Regions from separate parts of the Bacterioplanoides pacificum genome, predicted to be linked through region 2. Evidence: predicted binding sites of a transcription regulator. Region 2 holds the regulator's gene; the other holds the start of a gene.
What was found. The regulator FliA, encoded in region 2, starts transcription of late flagellar genes. The targets are predictions, from matches to a motif close to CTAAAGTTNNNNNNNNNNCNGCCGATA.
Positions count from the first base shown of each region.

Region 1: a site for FliA is predicted at 2,871-2,897, ahead of ACFOMG_RS05905 (DUF5610 domain-containing protein). Genes of this name have one in related genera too.

Region 1 covers NZ_JBHRYB010000005.1:270,137-277,600, reverse strand. The annotation lists gene topA (type I DNA topoisomerase) at 1-249, shown strand, start outside; gene ACFOMG_RS05920 (ComEA family DNA-binding protein) at 391-681, shown strand; gene ACFOMG_RS05915 (hypothetical protein) at 758-1,468, opposite strand; gene ACFOMG_RS05910 (glutaredoxin family protein) at 1,480-1,731, opposite strand; gene ACFOMG_RS05905 (DUF5610 domain-containing protein) at 1,806-2,837, opposite strand; gene ACFOMG_RS05900 (hypothetical protein) at 2,980-3,264, opposite strand; gene ACFOMG_RS05895 (AraC family transcriptional regulator) at 3,412-4,440, opposite strand; gene ACFOMG_RS05890 (MaoC/PaaZ C-terminal domain-containing protein) at 4,616-5,488, shown strand; gene ACFOMG_RS05885 (hypothetical protein) at 5,680-6,384, shown strand; gene ACFOMG_RS05880 (AraC family transcriptional regulator) at 6,772-7,464, shown strand, end outside.
Region 2 covers NZ_JBHRYB010000015.1:107,566-115,029, forward strand. The annotation lists gene fliR (flagellar biosynthetic protein FliR) at 1-177, shown strand, start outside; gene flhB (flagellar biosynthesis protein FlhB) at 181-1,332, shown strand; gene flhA (flagellar biosynthesis protein FlhA) at 1,408-3,615, shown strand; gene flhF (flagellar biosynthesis protein FlhF) at 3,664-5,010, shown strand; gene ACFOMG_RS15440 (MinD/ParA family protein) at 5,017-5,835, shown strand; gene ACFOMG_RS15445 (RNA polymerase sigma factor FliA) at 5,839-6,570, shown strand; gene cheY (chemotaxis response regulator CheY) at 6,771-7,145, shown strand; gene ACFOMG_RS15455 (protein phosphatase CheZ) at 7,161-7,464, shown strand, end outside.

The DNA.
Region 1 (7,464 bases), on a different contig from region 2:
GAGCTGTTATCACACCAGGCTGAGTTACCACAAAAATATCACTACCTGCTGGATGCTCCTCGGGCCGATAATGATGGTAATCCCAGCGTTATTCGCTACAGCCGTAAGACCAAAGAGCAATATGTGATGACAGAGGATGAAAACGGCAAAGCCACTGGCTGGACCGCTCATTTTGTCGACAATACCTGGGTCGTAACAGAAAAGAAAAAAGCCGCTAAAAAAGCACCGGCGAAAAAGAAAAAGAGCTGATTTTTCTGTTATAAAACAGCGTTATTTGTCATACCTAAATCCGAGAAAGGCATCGTTTAAAATGATACTTTTCCCGGATTTTTTCGTTTCTGACGAGCTGTTAAGTTGAGGCTTCCCTTCAGGAAAAAAGGAGTAACAACAATGAAATGGATCGTAAAATCAGCCCTCACCGCGTTGTTTGTACTGGCATCAATCAACAGCCTGGCCGAACAACCCGCAACCCCGATTGATATTAACAGCGCCAGCGCCGAAGAGCTGACGATGCTGAATGGCATCGGAGAGACCAAAGCCAATGCCATCGTTGCTTACCGCGAGCAAAAAGGCCCGTTTACCTCAGCGGAAGAACTGGTACTGGTTAAAGGCATTGGTGAAGCACTGGTCGCAAAAAACCGTGACCGCATCAGCGTCAGCCAGGCAAACGACAAACCTTAATCAAACACGACAGATAACAAAAGGCCTCCAACCACAAATGGTCGGAGGCCTTTTTTATAACGACCAGACTGGCAGATTATTCCGCAATCAGGCAGTTACCCCACTCACAACGGGCAATCAGATAGCTGCCGTCCGGACAACGGGCATCGTATACCTCATGTGGCCAGGCATTTTTCAGCAGTTGCACCTCAGCCCCCGGACAGCCCTGACGACGCGCCATTTTTTCCACCACATAAAACGAACGCCCGTATACCCGTCCGGTTCGTTGTTCGACCGATGCCTTTTTCAGCGCCAGTTCTTTCCCCTGACTCTGAGAACGACGCTGCAGCGCCACCAGGTTATTGTACAGCGACTCATTACCACGCAGGTCGCGTTCACCCTCACTGTATTGCGTCATAATGCCACGGCATAACTGCTCACGATCGCTGGTATTCTGCATCAGTTCCTGCACTTCCTGCTCAGCGGTTTCCACCACCTGCCAGGTCAGCGCCATGGCCAGGCGAGCGCCGGTTTCAGCGCGCTCGTCGGTCACTGTCACCAGGTCATACGCCAGGCCAAAATCAGCACTCTCAACAAAAGCACCGTTTCGTTTCCACCAGTTTTTCTGAGTCATCAGCGCCTGCTGCTTTGCTTCACTGCTGACACCGGTACAGGCATCCACCCAGCTGCGCAGACTGGTATCAGTTTGCAGCGCGTAATAAATTGCCTCTCCGGTCGGTGATAATGGATTGGAAGAGCAGCCAGCCAGGCCGATACATGTCAGCAATACAGCCAATGCAGAACGCATGGGAATTCCCCTTATGATGTTGAGTCCCTGAGATTAAGCCAGGCGAACAATTCAGAATGATTAAACGGCCAGTTCAGTTCCCGGCCACTGTGTTCTTCTTTTAATACGGGGATACGGGTACCGTATTGTTCAACCAGCGTGTCTGATTCACTGATATCTTCCAGATACACGTCCATGGACACTTTCGTCGCTACCTCAACAATTACCTGCTGGGCCAGCTCACATAAATGACAGGCACTGGTGCCATACAAAACGTAGGCCATGTTATTCCTCCGCTAAAACGCCTTTTATTATAGCGACGAATAGCGGCAACGTCCGCCTCAGCAGCGAAACTAAATCAGACCTGAGTTGGGGATTCCGCCGTCAGACCACTCAGCTGTGCCAATCCTTCATGGAAACGATCCCAGATGGGCATCCGCTCCTCCTGGGGTAACAGGTTGTTCACCAGATCCTGCAGTGTGGTTTCCGGTTGTTGCAACGCCGAGGCCTGTTCAATGGCATGCTGGTAAGCGTCGATATAAGACGCCAGCGGGAATTTTAAGCCTTCCAGTTGTTCCGTCGGTAACTGTGGCTGAATGTCCGAGTAGGCCCGGGTGGAGGCAACCACAGTTTTCTGAGTCAGGTTAAGGCTCATCGACGCCAGCTCCGTACCATCAAACCCCAGGTCCATTGCCTGTTGCAACGCGCCCCCCAGATCACCACCGAAAAACCGCTCACTCAGATCTTGAGCGGATTCGAATAATCCCGCCAGTGCCTGCTGCTCGGCGTCATCCAGCTCCCCCTCCACCGACATCTGCCAACCAGACTGACTGACACTGCTGAAACCCAGCTCTCCGCCAGCTTGATACCCGGAGCGCGCTTCCGACTGGGCAAATGACACACTGACTTTGTCACCATCCCGGGTCATTACCTGCAGCGAAAAGGAGTTCGCAACCTGCAACTGCGTAGCACTGGCCAGCAACGCCGGGCTGGCTTCAGGTTGCAGACTTTCGCCCTGCTCCAGACGGTTAATCCCGTCTTCAATCTGAGCCCGGCCAGCGGCAATTTCTTCCTTCAGTTCATCGGTTAACAAGCCGCGGCTTTCGAGAATCGATTCAGCCTCAGCATAACCACGCGCTACGCCATCACGGGCGGCAGCAATTCGCTCAGCAATCCGCTCACTGCTGGCACCGGAAGCGCGCAGGCGCTCAATATCATTACCGATAAAGCCCAGCATGTTGCTGGCAGTTTGTTGCGCGGACTGACGCTCGCCATTAACCAGTTCGTTTGCTAATGGCTGGCTGACACCCGCCGCAGATGCACGATTCGGCTGCTGCGCCGACTGCGATTGCAGAAAACCAAATTGCTGGGGATTGAGAGAAATAGCCATAACCGCCTCCGATCGTCAGTGCCTGAATCAGGTTATCGGCCAGCGATGTTGCGTCTTTAGCCCGAAAACGCCCTTTTTGCCAACAAAAAAGCCTCTGCACCCGAAAAGGTCCAGAGGCTGCTCAGAACAGGAACTCACGGCTTCAGTAACAAATGGCGCCTTGCTGAAAATCATCCTGCAAATTCACCGACCAGGTCACATGTTGTTTCTCCAGCTCATCCAGCAACTCGCGGGTGGTTGCATACATCAGCTGGGTGGTTTTCATCACTTTAAATGCCGCACGACACGCCATCTCATCCAGCGCCATGGTTTCTTCCAGCGACAACACACCGTGATCTGCCAGCGATGTACGCCATTCATGGATATCACCACGTGCCAGCAAGTGGTCAATCAGTGGTTGAATCAGGGACAGTTTTTCAGCAGACATAAAACACCTCGGTACTCAGAACGAGATACCAAGATGCCGCTTCACACGGTGAAAATAAAGATCAAAAATTAAACAGTTCTGTGAGTAAAAAGAAACAGTTACACCATCTGAATCGCTGCTTCTCCCGGCGAACAACCGCTTTAACACTCAGAAAGTGGTTTGTTTCCGTTGATTCCGATATTCAACCGGCGTCTGCTGAGTCCAGCGCTTGAAGGCCCGGTAAAAGGTGCTTGGTTCAGAAAAGCCGGTCAGATAAACAATTTCATCAATGCTTTCATCGGTACCCGACAACAGCCGTTTCGCCAGGTTGCAACGATAGTCAGCCAGCAGCTGATTAAAATTGGTACCGGCTTCGGTCAGACGGGTGCGTAAAGTGCGTGGTTTAATATCCAGCCGGGCAGCAACGTCATCCAGATTCACCTGCCCGGTTTCCAGCACCTCGCCAAATACCTTGTAAACCCGGGACACCACATCCTGCCGTTCCAGTTTGGCAACATGTTCACTGGCCAGCTTTTCGTGCAACTGCAACAACTCTGGCTCCGCATGGGAAGACGGCAGCGCGAGTAAAGCGGTATCAAAATAAATCCGCACATCGGTCTGAGCAAAAGTTACCGGGCACTGATATATACGCTGGTGCTCAGCATCATCCGCCGGCGCCGCATGAGGAAAGTGAATACGGGACGGCTTAAAAGCGTCGTCGGTGACATATTGGAAAAAACGGATCAGCCCCAGGCACATACACTCCGACAGATGTTTTACCGTAGCCACCTTGTCGCTGGCGCTGTCGACCAGAATATAAGCCTCATTTCCTTCAATACCAATGCTCGCCTGAGATGCATCACTCAGCAGTCGCTGGTAATTCAACACCCGTTTAAGCCCTTCTCCGAAGGTTGGGCTGGACAGGAACAGGTATTGTAAAACCTGGCCCTTGTATACCGGCATATGTTCGCCCAGGTGCAGACCGATATCAGAGTCACCACTGACCTCTTCCATCACGTTCCAGAAAATGACCTGAGCATCATGTGGGGTACGCACATGCCGGTCCTCCAGCAACTGCGGTGTAATCCCCAACCGCTGACACACCTCGCCGACGTCCAGCTCCATGCTTAACATTGCCTGATAAGCCAGCTGAATCATAATGCCTGAGTCGCGAAGTTCCGCCATTCCACCGGACATAAGTGCTTGAATTTCCTCGTGAGTGTTTGTGGATTTTGCCAGATAAAGCGCCAGCTGCAAGTCCTTATTGGCCAATCTGACAGTCATCCCACCGGCCAATGCCAATGGGCCTGTGCCGGGGCGAACCTAAACTTACGGGTTGTTTCTTCATTCTCACAGCTCAAGGGTTAGACACATGACTCAGGCGACACGTCTAAATTTCAACCAAACACCAGGCACACTGAGCCAGTATGCCCGCGCTCTGTTCGCCAAAGGTTCGGGCCAGAAAGAACCACAACTGCCGTCACTGGAAGCTATGCAAACCGGTGTGCGCGCCGATCGCAATAAAGTTATCGCTTACGCCGATGTCTGTGGTTTTGATAGTGCCGCTGCTCAGCTGCCGCTGACTTACCCGCACATCCTGGCCTTCCCGCTACACATGGAACTGATGTTACATAAATCCTTTCCACTGGCACTGATGGGGCTGGTGCACATCCGCAACAGTATCAGCCAGTACCGTGCGATTGATTGTCAGGAAAAACTGGATATCCGCTGTTTTATCAGCAACAGCGAGCGCACTGACAAAGGTCTGGAATTTGATATCAAAACGGAAATCGACATTGCCGGCGAGCGGGTGTGGGAATCGGTCAGCACCAACCTGGCACGCATCGGCGGCGGTGCTAAAAAGGTGGCCAGTAATCAGCTACGTCCGGCGTTACCACAATTTGAAATGGCAGAACGCTGGTTATTGGCGAGTAATCTCGGACGGCGTTATGCCCGGGTGTCTGGTGATTCCAACCCGATTCACCTGTTTGCCGCGTCCGCTAAACTGTTCGGCTTTAAAAGCCATATTGCTCATGGCATGTGGAGCAAAGCCCGCACCGCCGCGGCGTTACAAAAAAAGCTGGGCAGCGATGCCTGCCGCATCACCACGGAATTCAAACTACCGGTATTCTTACCCACGACGGTGGAACTGAACTACAACCGGGGTGAGCAGACCATGGCTTTTGATCTGCGCGACACCAAGGGCCAGAAAGTGCACATGAAAGGCGAAATCCAGCGCCTGTAAGGGTTATTATTCCGTCGCCTGCTCAGCAGCCGTTCAACGCCTCATGGCTTGAGCTGCGTCACACAAAAAATGACCCGCAATCAGGAATCCGGGCTTTGCGGTTAATTTGCAACCGCTGCGGGATGTTATTGGTGTCATAAATCGTTATATTCAGCACCTGATCAAAACAACAATAAACGGACTCACCCGATATGACTGTTACACGTTCTCCTCTGCTGAAAGGTGCCGCTCTGCTGCTGCCGTCAGCAGCGTTACTCTGCCCGCTACCCGCTCTGGCCGAAGGCGGTTTTGTCAGCCTGCAAAGCGGCATCACCGATTCCCAGGACATGGATAACTTCAATACCGCCTACAAAATTCAGTTTGGTCCGAATATTCTCGATCAGTTTGCACTGGAATTTGGCCTGCTGGACATGGGCCGTGTGGGTTACGAAGACCCGGTTGCCACCTTCACCGATGTCAGTGACGACATCCCGCCGTCGTTCCGCAATGCTGACCATGGCTCAGTGGCGCGCCAGAATGCCACACAGAATTCCGGTTCCAAAGCCACCTTTACCGGGATATCTGAGGCTCATCCGCGCGGTTTTCTGATCACCTTCCGCTATAAATTCGAGCTGACTCAGGATCTGGATTTCTTCGTCAAAACCGGCGCCAATATCTGGGAAGCGGAATACGACACCATTGAGATCATCGCCAACGACGATAAAACGGTAACAAGACGTAAAGTTAACAGTCGCAAAACCTCCGCCGTTGACCAGATTTCTGGTGGCGGATTCCTCTGGCAGCCGCTTCAGGATCTGGCCCTGAGAGCCGAACTGGAAACCACCGCACTGGATAGCCAGCACTTCAGCCGGGTGCGTTTCCAGCTGCTGACACTGGGGGCACAGCTCGAGTTTTAAGACAAAAATTGTCACCCACAACATTGGGTTCCTGTCGTGAAAGTCCAGCATAAAAAGCAAAAATTGCTTTTTATGCTCACAAATGACAAAAATAAAAGAGCAGTAATATCAACCCTCATCTTCAATAAACGACCGTTTATCTCTGATACTTGACAACCCACAAGCAAACAAAGGATATTCTGAACCCACGTTTTATGGCGGCTGCCGCAGCCTGGTTGATGCCGGGGCATTTGGGTAGCACCAACACGTTACACAGCGTAACAACCGACAAAAATGGTCACATAGGGTTACGATTAAATCCGTTATATTTACTCTTTAATCACTGGCATACAGATTGCTGGAGTTTAAAGTCTAAAAATAAGAATGAATCGAGCAGGCGCACACACAATGGAACAAGGTTACCTATCAACTGCGTTAATTCGCCCACTACTGGAAGCAGCCGGATCAACCTTTTTCAACGAATTAGGCGACCAGGATGAAGCCATCCAGCGCATCCTGAAACAGTTAAAAGACCCCGACAGCCGGGTCAGCAGCGGTGATGCTGACCAGCTGATCAGCCAGTTAATTCGCGCCACCAATGACGAAGCATTGTGCGTGCAGCCATCCCACAAATTTAATGCTCACAGCAGCTGTCAGTTACAGCACCTGTTTTTGTGCTGCAACACCTTGCGTGAAGCGCTGTATTACCTGGAAAAGTTTTCACCGCTACTCAGCGATCAGCTGGAAATTCAGGTCACCCGCACACGTGATAATGTCATCAAGGTTAAACTGCCGGTGGCCGATAACTTTATCGTCGCTGCAGAACGCCGCCGTAATGAAGTAATTATCAGCACCCTGCTGAACTGGTTGCGCCAGCTGTGTGGCAGTGAACTGCAGATCAGCCAGATCAGCCTGCCCTTCCCGGCGACCCAATACAGCCATCAGTATGAACGCGCCTGGAAAACGGATATTGAGTTTAACAGCGAAGAGTGTTGTATCCAGTTCCACAGCCGCTGGCTAGACGAAGGGCTGCACAGCACCAATCCTCACATCCTGAAAATGATGAAACGTGAGGTCGAAGAACAATACCGTAAGCTGGCA
Region 2 (7,464 bases):
GCGTTTGGGGTAATGACCCGGGCGGCACCACAGTTAAATATTTTCGCCCTGGGTTTTCCGGTCACTATGATTGTTGGTTTATTTATCATGTGGCTGAGTGTTGGTGAAATGGCGACGGGCTTTCAGCAGTATATGGACAGCCTGTTTGAATTCCTGAAAAAACTGACGTTGCAATAGCGTATGGCCGAAGAAGATTCCAGTCAGGAAAAAACCGAGGAACCCACCACCCGGCGCCTTGATAAAGCCAGAGAGGAAGGTCAGGTTCCCCGTTCGAAAGAACTGGCGACCACGCTGGTGCTGGTTATCGGAGCGCTGGGCCTGTTGGCCTTTGGACCCTGGATGGCGGAACAGATTAATGCCATTGCCCGTGCCAGCTTTGCGCTGGAGCGTGATGCGTTGTTTGACCCCCGGGTAATGTCGAATCAGCTGGCAGCGGCGGTCTGGCAGGCTACGCTGGCGCTGGCTCCGTGGCTGGTATTGGTGTTAATTGCTGCTTTTGCCGGCCCTTTGGGGGTGGGTGGCTGGTTATTTTCGACCAAAGCGATCACCCCAAAACTGGACCGGCTGAATCCACTGAGTGGCCTGAAGCGTATGTTTTCTATGAACTCGCTGGTCGAGTTGATTAAAGCCTGGGCTAAAGTGCTGGTTGTGGGGGGCGTCGCAGTATTGGTGTTGTGGCTGTATTTTGATGAGGCAATGTCGATTCGTCAGGAACCGTTACGGCCGGCGGTTGCTCATACAGTAGACATCATTCTCTGGTCGGTTATTTTTTTGTGTTTTTCCACCCTGTTGATCGCTATTGCTGATGTGCCCTGGCAAATCTACAGCCACACTAAAAAGCTGCGTATGTCGATGCAGGAAATTAAGGATGAGTTCAAAGAAACGGAAGGCAAGCCTGAAGTTAAAAGTAAAATCCGGCAATTACAGCGTGAGGTGGCTCAGCGCCGCATGATGGCGGATGTGCCGGATGCGGATGTTGTTATCACTAACCCAACTCATTACGCCGTGGCACTGAAATATTCGGCTGAGGCGATGCAGGCACCGGTGATGGTTGCGAAGGGCAGTGATCAGGTGGCACTGAAAATCCGTGAAATTGCTAAACAGCATAATGTTGCTCAGATGCAGGCGCCACCCCTGGCACGGGCGTTGTTTACCCATGGCAAGGTGGGTGAGGAAATCCCCGAAGGTCTGTACGTCGCAGTGGCTCAGGTACTGGCGTATATCTATCAGATGGATATGTTCGTTAAAGGTCAGGGAGCCAAACCTGAACGCCAGCCGGACATGCCGATCCCCCGTGATTTGCGCGTGGATCCGGATGCCAGTAGTGAATAATTTGTCGTAACCGGACATTTTAGGAAAGCTTTTTGCAGTAGTCGTTGCAATGATGTTTTTCTGACGGGCAACAATATGGCGGTCACTTCGCGGCAACAGGTAACAGGACAGCTGAAGCAGGCAGTTGGGCTGTTAGGGCAGGGCAACCTCGGTATTCCGGTTATGGTGCTGGTCTTACTGGGAATGATGACCCTGCCGTTACCGCCATTTATGCTGGATATGTTTTTCACCTTTAATATCACACTGTCGATCGTGGTGTTATTGGTGAGTGTCTATGCCCAGCGCCCCCTCGATTTTGCTATTTTCCCTACCATTTTGCTGGTGGCTACCTTGTTACGGCTGGCGCTGAATGTGGCGTCTACCCGGGTAGTGCTGTTGTACGGCCATGAAGGCGGCGATGCTGCCGGTAAAGTGATCGAAGCCTTTGGTGAAGTGCTGATTGGCGGGAATTACGCGGTGGGTTTAGTGGTGTTCACCATTCTCGTGATTATCAATTTTGTGGTGGTGACCAAAGGTGCCGGCCGGGTGTCTGAAGTCAGTGCCCGTTTTACTCTGGATGCTATGCCAGGTAAACAAATGGCCATTGATGCCGACCTGAACGCGGGCCTGATTGAAGCCGATGAAGCCAAAACCCGGCGTGCCGACATTGCTGCCGAAGCCGATTTTTACGGTTCTATGGACGGCGCCAGTAAATTCGTCAAAGGCGATGCGGTTGCCGGCATTCTGATTCTGATTATCAACGTCGTCGGTGGTCTGGCGATTGGCATGGGCCAGCACGCGCTGGGGTTTGGAGATGCCATCGCCGCGTACAGTTTACTGGCGATTGGTGACGGCCTGGTGGCACAGATTCCGTCGCTGTTATTGTCGACTGCCACTGCCATCATGGTGACTCGTAATGGCAGTGAAGAAGGCATGGGTGACCAGGTGATGGGCCAGGTGTTTGGTTCTGCCAGAACCCTGGGAGTAACGGCCGGGCTGTTGTTTCTGATGGGGGTGGTGCCAGGGATGCCACACTTTGTATTTCTCAGTGCCGCGTTTGCGGCAGCGGCAGCGGCGTATTTATCTCACTGGAAAAAAGAAGGTGGCAAGCTGGGCGACGCCATCGCCCAGCGCTTTGGTACTCAGCCCAGAGTGGCGGCTGCGGGTGCCGGTGCTGAGGCGGGCAATGCGCTGGCGGCGCCACAGCAGCAGGCGGAAGCCGCAATCAAACAAATGGAAGTGAAAGAACTGGGCTGGGATGACGTGGAACCGGTTGACCGGGTTGGCCTGGAGGTGGGTTACCGTCTGATCCCATTGGTGGATAAAAATCAGGGTGGGCAGTTACTCAATCGCATCAAGGGCGTGCGGCGTAAGTTATCGCAGGATCTGGGTTTTCTGATGCCGTCGGTGCATATCCGCGACAATCTGGATCTGATGCCGAATCAATACCGGGTAACCCTGATGGGGGTGACGCTGGCCGAAGCGGAGATTTACCCCGAGCGTGAGCTGGCGATTAATCCGGGCCAGGTGTTTGGCAAAATTGATGGTTTGGCAACTCGTGATCCGGCTTTTGGCCTGGAAGCTTTCTGGATCGATGCGGAACAAAAGGATCGTGCCCAGACGCTGGGTTATACCGTGGTGGATGCCAGTACTGTGGTGGCGACTCATATTAATCAGAAATTACAGAAGCACGCACACGAGCTGATCGGCCACGAAGATGTGCAGAAGCTGGTGGATATGTTGGCTAAAACCTCCCCGAAACTGGCGGAAGAACTGGTGCCGAATACCGTCAGTGTCAGCCAGTTGCTGAATGTACTGCAGTCACTGTTAAAAGAAGGAGTGCCGGTACGTGACCTGCGTTCAATCGCCGAGTCTTTGGCGAATATGGGCGGTCAGAGTCAAGATACCGCCACCATGGTGTCTGCCGCTCGTCTGGCGTTATCCCGCATGATTGTCCAAAACGTCTTTGGTAATGAGGATGAGCTGCCGGTCATCACGCTGGAACCAGGGCTGGAACAGTTGTTGCTTAAGACTCTTCAGCAGAGTGCACAGCAAGGCGCGCAATACGGTTTGATCCTCGAACCGGGTATGGCAGAAAACCTGCAACGCTCTCTTGCAGAAGCGGCTCAGGAGCAGGAAGTCGCGGGTCGTCCGGCGGTGTTGCTGGTGACCTCGCAACTGCGGGCTGCGATGGCTGAGTTTATCCGTAACGGCATTGAGTCTCTGACTGTGCTGGCGTATCAGGAAATACCGGATAACAAGAGCATTACGATTGTTGCCAACGTAGGCGCTCAGAATAATTGATGTAACGAATAGGTTGTTAATGAACCGCTGGATGACCGGAGTCTGACTATGAAAGTAAAACGCTTCGTCGCTGCTAATATGCAACTCGCGCTGCGCAAGGTGTCGCAGGAGCTGGGGGCTGATGCGGTCATTATGTCGAGCAAAAAAGTCGACGATGGTTTTGAGGTGGTGGCAGCGCTGGATTACCAGACCGGAGAAAGCACCGAAAATCCGGAGGTAGAGCGTCAGCTGGAATTACAGCGTGAGCTGGAGGCAGCCAAAGCCAGCCGTCAGCAGGGCAGTCAGGAACGTGAGCAGCGGCTGGATTATGCCCGGCAATCGGATGTCAGCTCGTCGGCGGGCCTGAAAGATGTGCTGCAGGGCTTAAAAGACAAACGTTACAGCGATGATCGCGCGCCACAAGCCGGGCTGGAAAGTGGTGATGATGCCGTGGATCAGGCCGGGCGTGAGGCACACTACAATAATGTTATTCACGCGATGAGTGGTGAATTACGTGAGCTCAAAAACTGGATGGTCAGCCACCAGGGCAGTGCCTGGGATACCAGCCGACCGCTGACCTGGCAACAATCGCAGTTGTGGCAGCGGTGTCAGGATGTTGGCCTGGAGCCCGCCTGGGCGGATCGCATCGCCAGCCAGATCAGTGATGAGCAATCGGTGGAGCAGGCCTGGCAACAGGCGCTGAAACTGATTGCCCGTGATTTACCGGTGGCGGCGCCGGAGTTATTTGAACGCGGTGGTCGTTATGCGCTGGTTGGTCCGACCGGTGCCGGGAAAACCACAACCATTGGTAAGCTGGCGGCGCAGTTTGTGATTCACCACGGGGCTGACTCCGTTGCCCTGATCACGCTCGATAACTACCGCGTTGCTGCTCATGATCAGATTGGCACTTTTTCCCGTTTATTAGGTGTGGAGTTGCATAAGGTCGGTAACGAAAAAGATCTTAAAGCGGCGCTGCTGAAAACCCAGAATAAAAAGCTGGTACTGATTGATAGTGCCGGTTTAGCCAGTCAGGACCCACATTTTCAGACACAATTGTCTATGCTTAAAAGAACGGGTGCTGGCCTGAAAAAATTGCTGGTACTGCCTCTGACCAGTCAGGGGCGTTGCCTGCAGGAAAACTACGAACATTTTAAAGCAGCTGGCCTGGTCGGCTGTGTATTTACCAAACTGGATGAGTGTTTCAGTCTGGGCCCGGCGATGAGTGTGGCAGCGTTAACCAAGCTGCCGGTGACACTGGTTACTGATGGGCCGCATATACCGGATGATGTGCATTATCCGGATGCCGCTAAACTGGTGCAGCTGGCTGAACAAATGGCAAGAATGGCACGTACCCGCTGGCAGGCAGCGGATGCGATGCATCTGGCCACTCAATCCCGTTTCCAACAAGGAGCATAATCGAGAATGTCTAGGCATCCCGTACAAGTAATCGCTGTCACCGGTGGTAAAGGTGGTGTTGGCAAAAGTAATGTATCGGTGAACCTGGCAATTGCACTGGCCGAAATGGGCCGGCGCGTCGTCGTATTGGATGCCGATCTGGGCCTCGCCAATATCGATGTTCTGTTAGGTATCAGCTCCAATAAAACCATCGAAAATGTACTGCAGGGTGAATGTGACCTGCGCGAAGTGATGGTGCGTGGCCCGGGTGGTATTCGTATTGTTCCGGCGTCCTCAGGAACTCAGAAGTTGTCTCAGCTGAACAGTATGGAGCACGCGGGTCTGATTCAGGCATTCAGTGATATTGGCGATGATGTTGACGTGTTGATTGTTGATACGGCCGCCGGTATTTCCGATACCGTCATGAGTTTTGTGCGGGCTGCTCAGGAGGTTCTGATGGTGGTCACTGATGAACCGACATCAATCACCGATGCGTATGCTCAGATTAAATTGCTGAATCGTGATTACGGTGTATTCCGTTTCCGTATTATTGCCAACATGGTGCGCTCTCCACAGGAAGGTAACGCGTTATTTGGTAAGCTGACCAAGGTAACCGACCGTTTTCTCGATGTAGCGATGCAATATGTCGGCGCTATTCCTCAGGATGATGCCGTTAAACGGGCGGTGCAGCGGCAAAAAGCCGTTGTGGATGCGTACCCGCGCTCGAAGGCTGCGACGGCTTTCCGGGCGCTGGCTAAAAAAGTGGATTCCTGGCCGTTGCCATCGACTCCTCGCGGTCATCTGGAGTTTTTTGTTGACCGCCTGGTACAGGAAACCGGGGCTTGATTTGTGGTAGCTGGAAGTTGTCTGGTGTATACCGAAGTTCAGAATAATAACGCGGACGAGCTGGTGCGCCAGCACGCTCCCTTAGTGAAGCGCATCGCTCATCATATGTTGGGGCGTTTGCCTGAGAGTGTGCAGCTGGAAGACCTGGTTCAGGCGGGTATGATTGGCCTGCTGGAAGCATCGCGTAAGTATGATGGGGGCAAAGGTGCCAGTTTTGAGACTTATGCCGGTATTCGTATCCGTGGCTCGATGCTGGACGAAATTCGTCGTGGAGACTGGGCGCCACGTTCTGTGCATCGCAACAGCCGGCGCATCTCCGAAGCGATTAAGCAGGTTGAAAGTATCAAAGGGCGGGATGCTGAAGACGGTGAGGTGGCGGAACATCTGGGCATCTCACAGCAGGAATATCACGCTATTCTGCAGGACAGTGCCGGTTGCCGTTTATTCAGCTATGAAGAAGTGCTGGAAAAAAATGACGCTGGCGCTGATGTGTTTGCCGGAGAAAATCCGAATCCGCTGGAAGGCATCGAGCGAGGGGCTTTCCAGCAACACCTGGCTGAAGCGATTAAGGGCCTGCCTGAGCGAGAGCAGCTGGTGCTGGCGTTATATTATGACGAAGAACTGAACCTGAAAGAGATCGGGGCCGTGCTTGGGGTAAGTGAGAGTCGTGTGAGTCAGTTACACAGCCAGGCTGCTGCCCGTCTGCGTGCCCGGTTATCCGATTGGCTTAACTGATTTTCTACTTTGTTTCACTTCTCTAACTCCCTGATTTTGAAGGAAACCTGAGTAATGTCGGGTTCCTGATAAATTATTTCCCGATATCCGCTATTGCCACAATCTCTTTCTGGATAAAGCGATAACAGGGTCTACACTAATTCTTAGTAACGACTTGGAATATACAAAGTCGACTAGTGGAGGTCGTTTTGGACAAAAATATGAAGATTCTCATCGTTGATGATTTTTCTACGATGAGGCGTATTGTCAAAAATTTACTGCGTGATCTGGGGTTTACCAACACCGCGGAAGCGGATGATGGCACCACGGCGCTCCCGATGTTGCAAAACGGTGACTTTGATTTTCTGGTAACCGACTGGAACATGCCGGGAATGACGGGCCTGGATCTGTTGAAAAAAGTGCGCGCAGATGAGCGCCTTAAAACCCTGCCGGTACTGATGGTAACGGCAGAAGCCAAACGCGACCAAATCGTAGCGGCAGCCCAGGCTGGCGTGAATGGTTATGTTGTGAAGCCTTTTACTGCGGCCGTTCTGAAAGAAAAAATTGATAAAATTTTTGAACGCGTCGAAGGCTGACGGGAAGGCGAACCGATGGCAGACATCAAATCAAATACGGATGACGCTGCAGTAGGCTCGGAAATCAAATCGCTGGCAGAAAATATGCTGCTACAGCTGGAAAGTGGCGATTTGGGGAAAGCCGTTGCGTTAGTAAACGACCTGAATCAACTGCGGGATCAAACGCTTTATAACGAAATTGGCCGACTGACGCGGGCGCTGCATGAATCCATCAAAAATCTGAGAATTGACTCTGTGGGAGCAGGCTCAGAAATTGAACATGCAACCGACAAGCTGGCCTATGTTGTTGAAATGACGGATAAGTCGGCCAATCGCACTA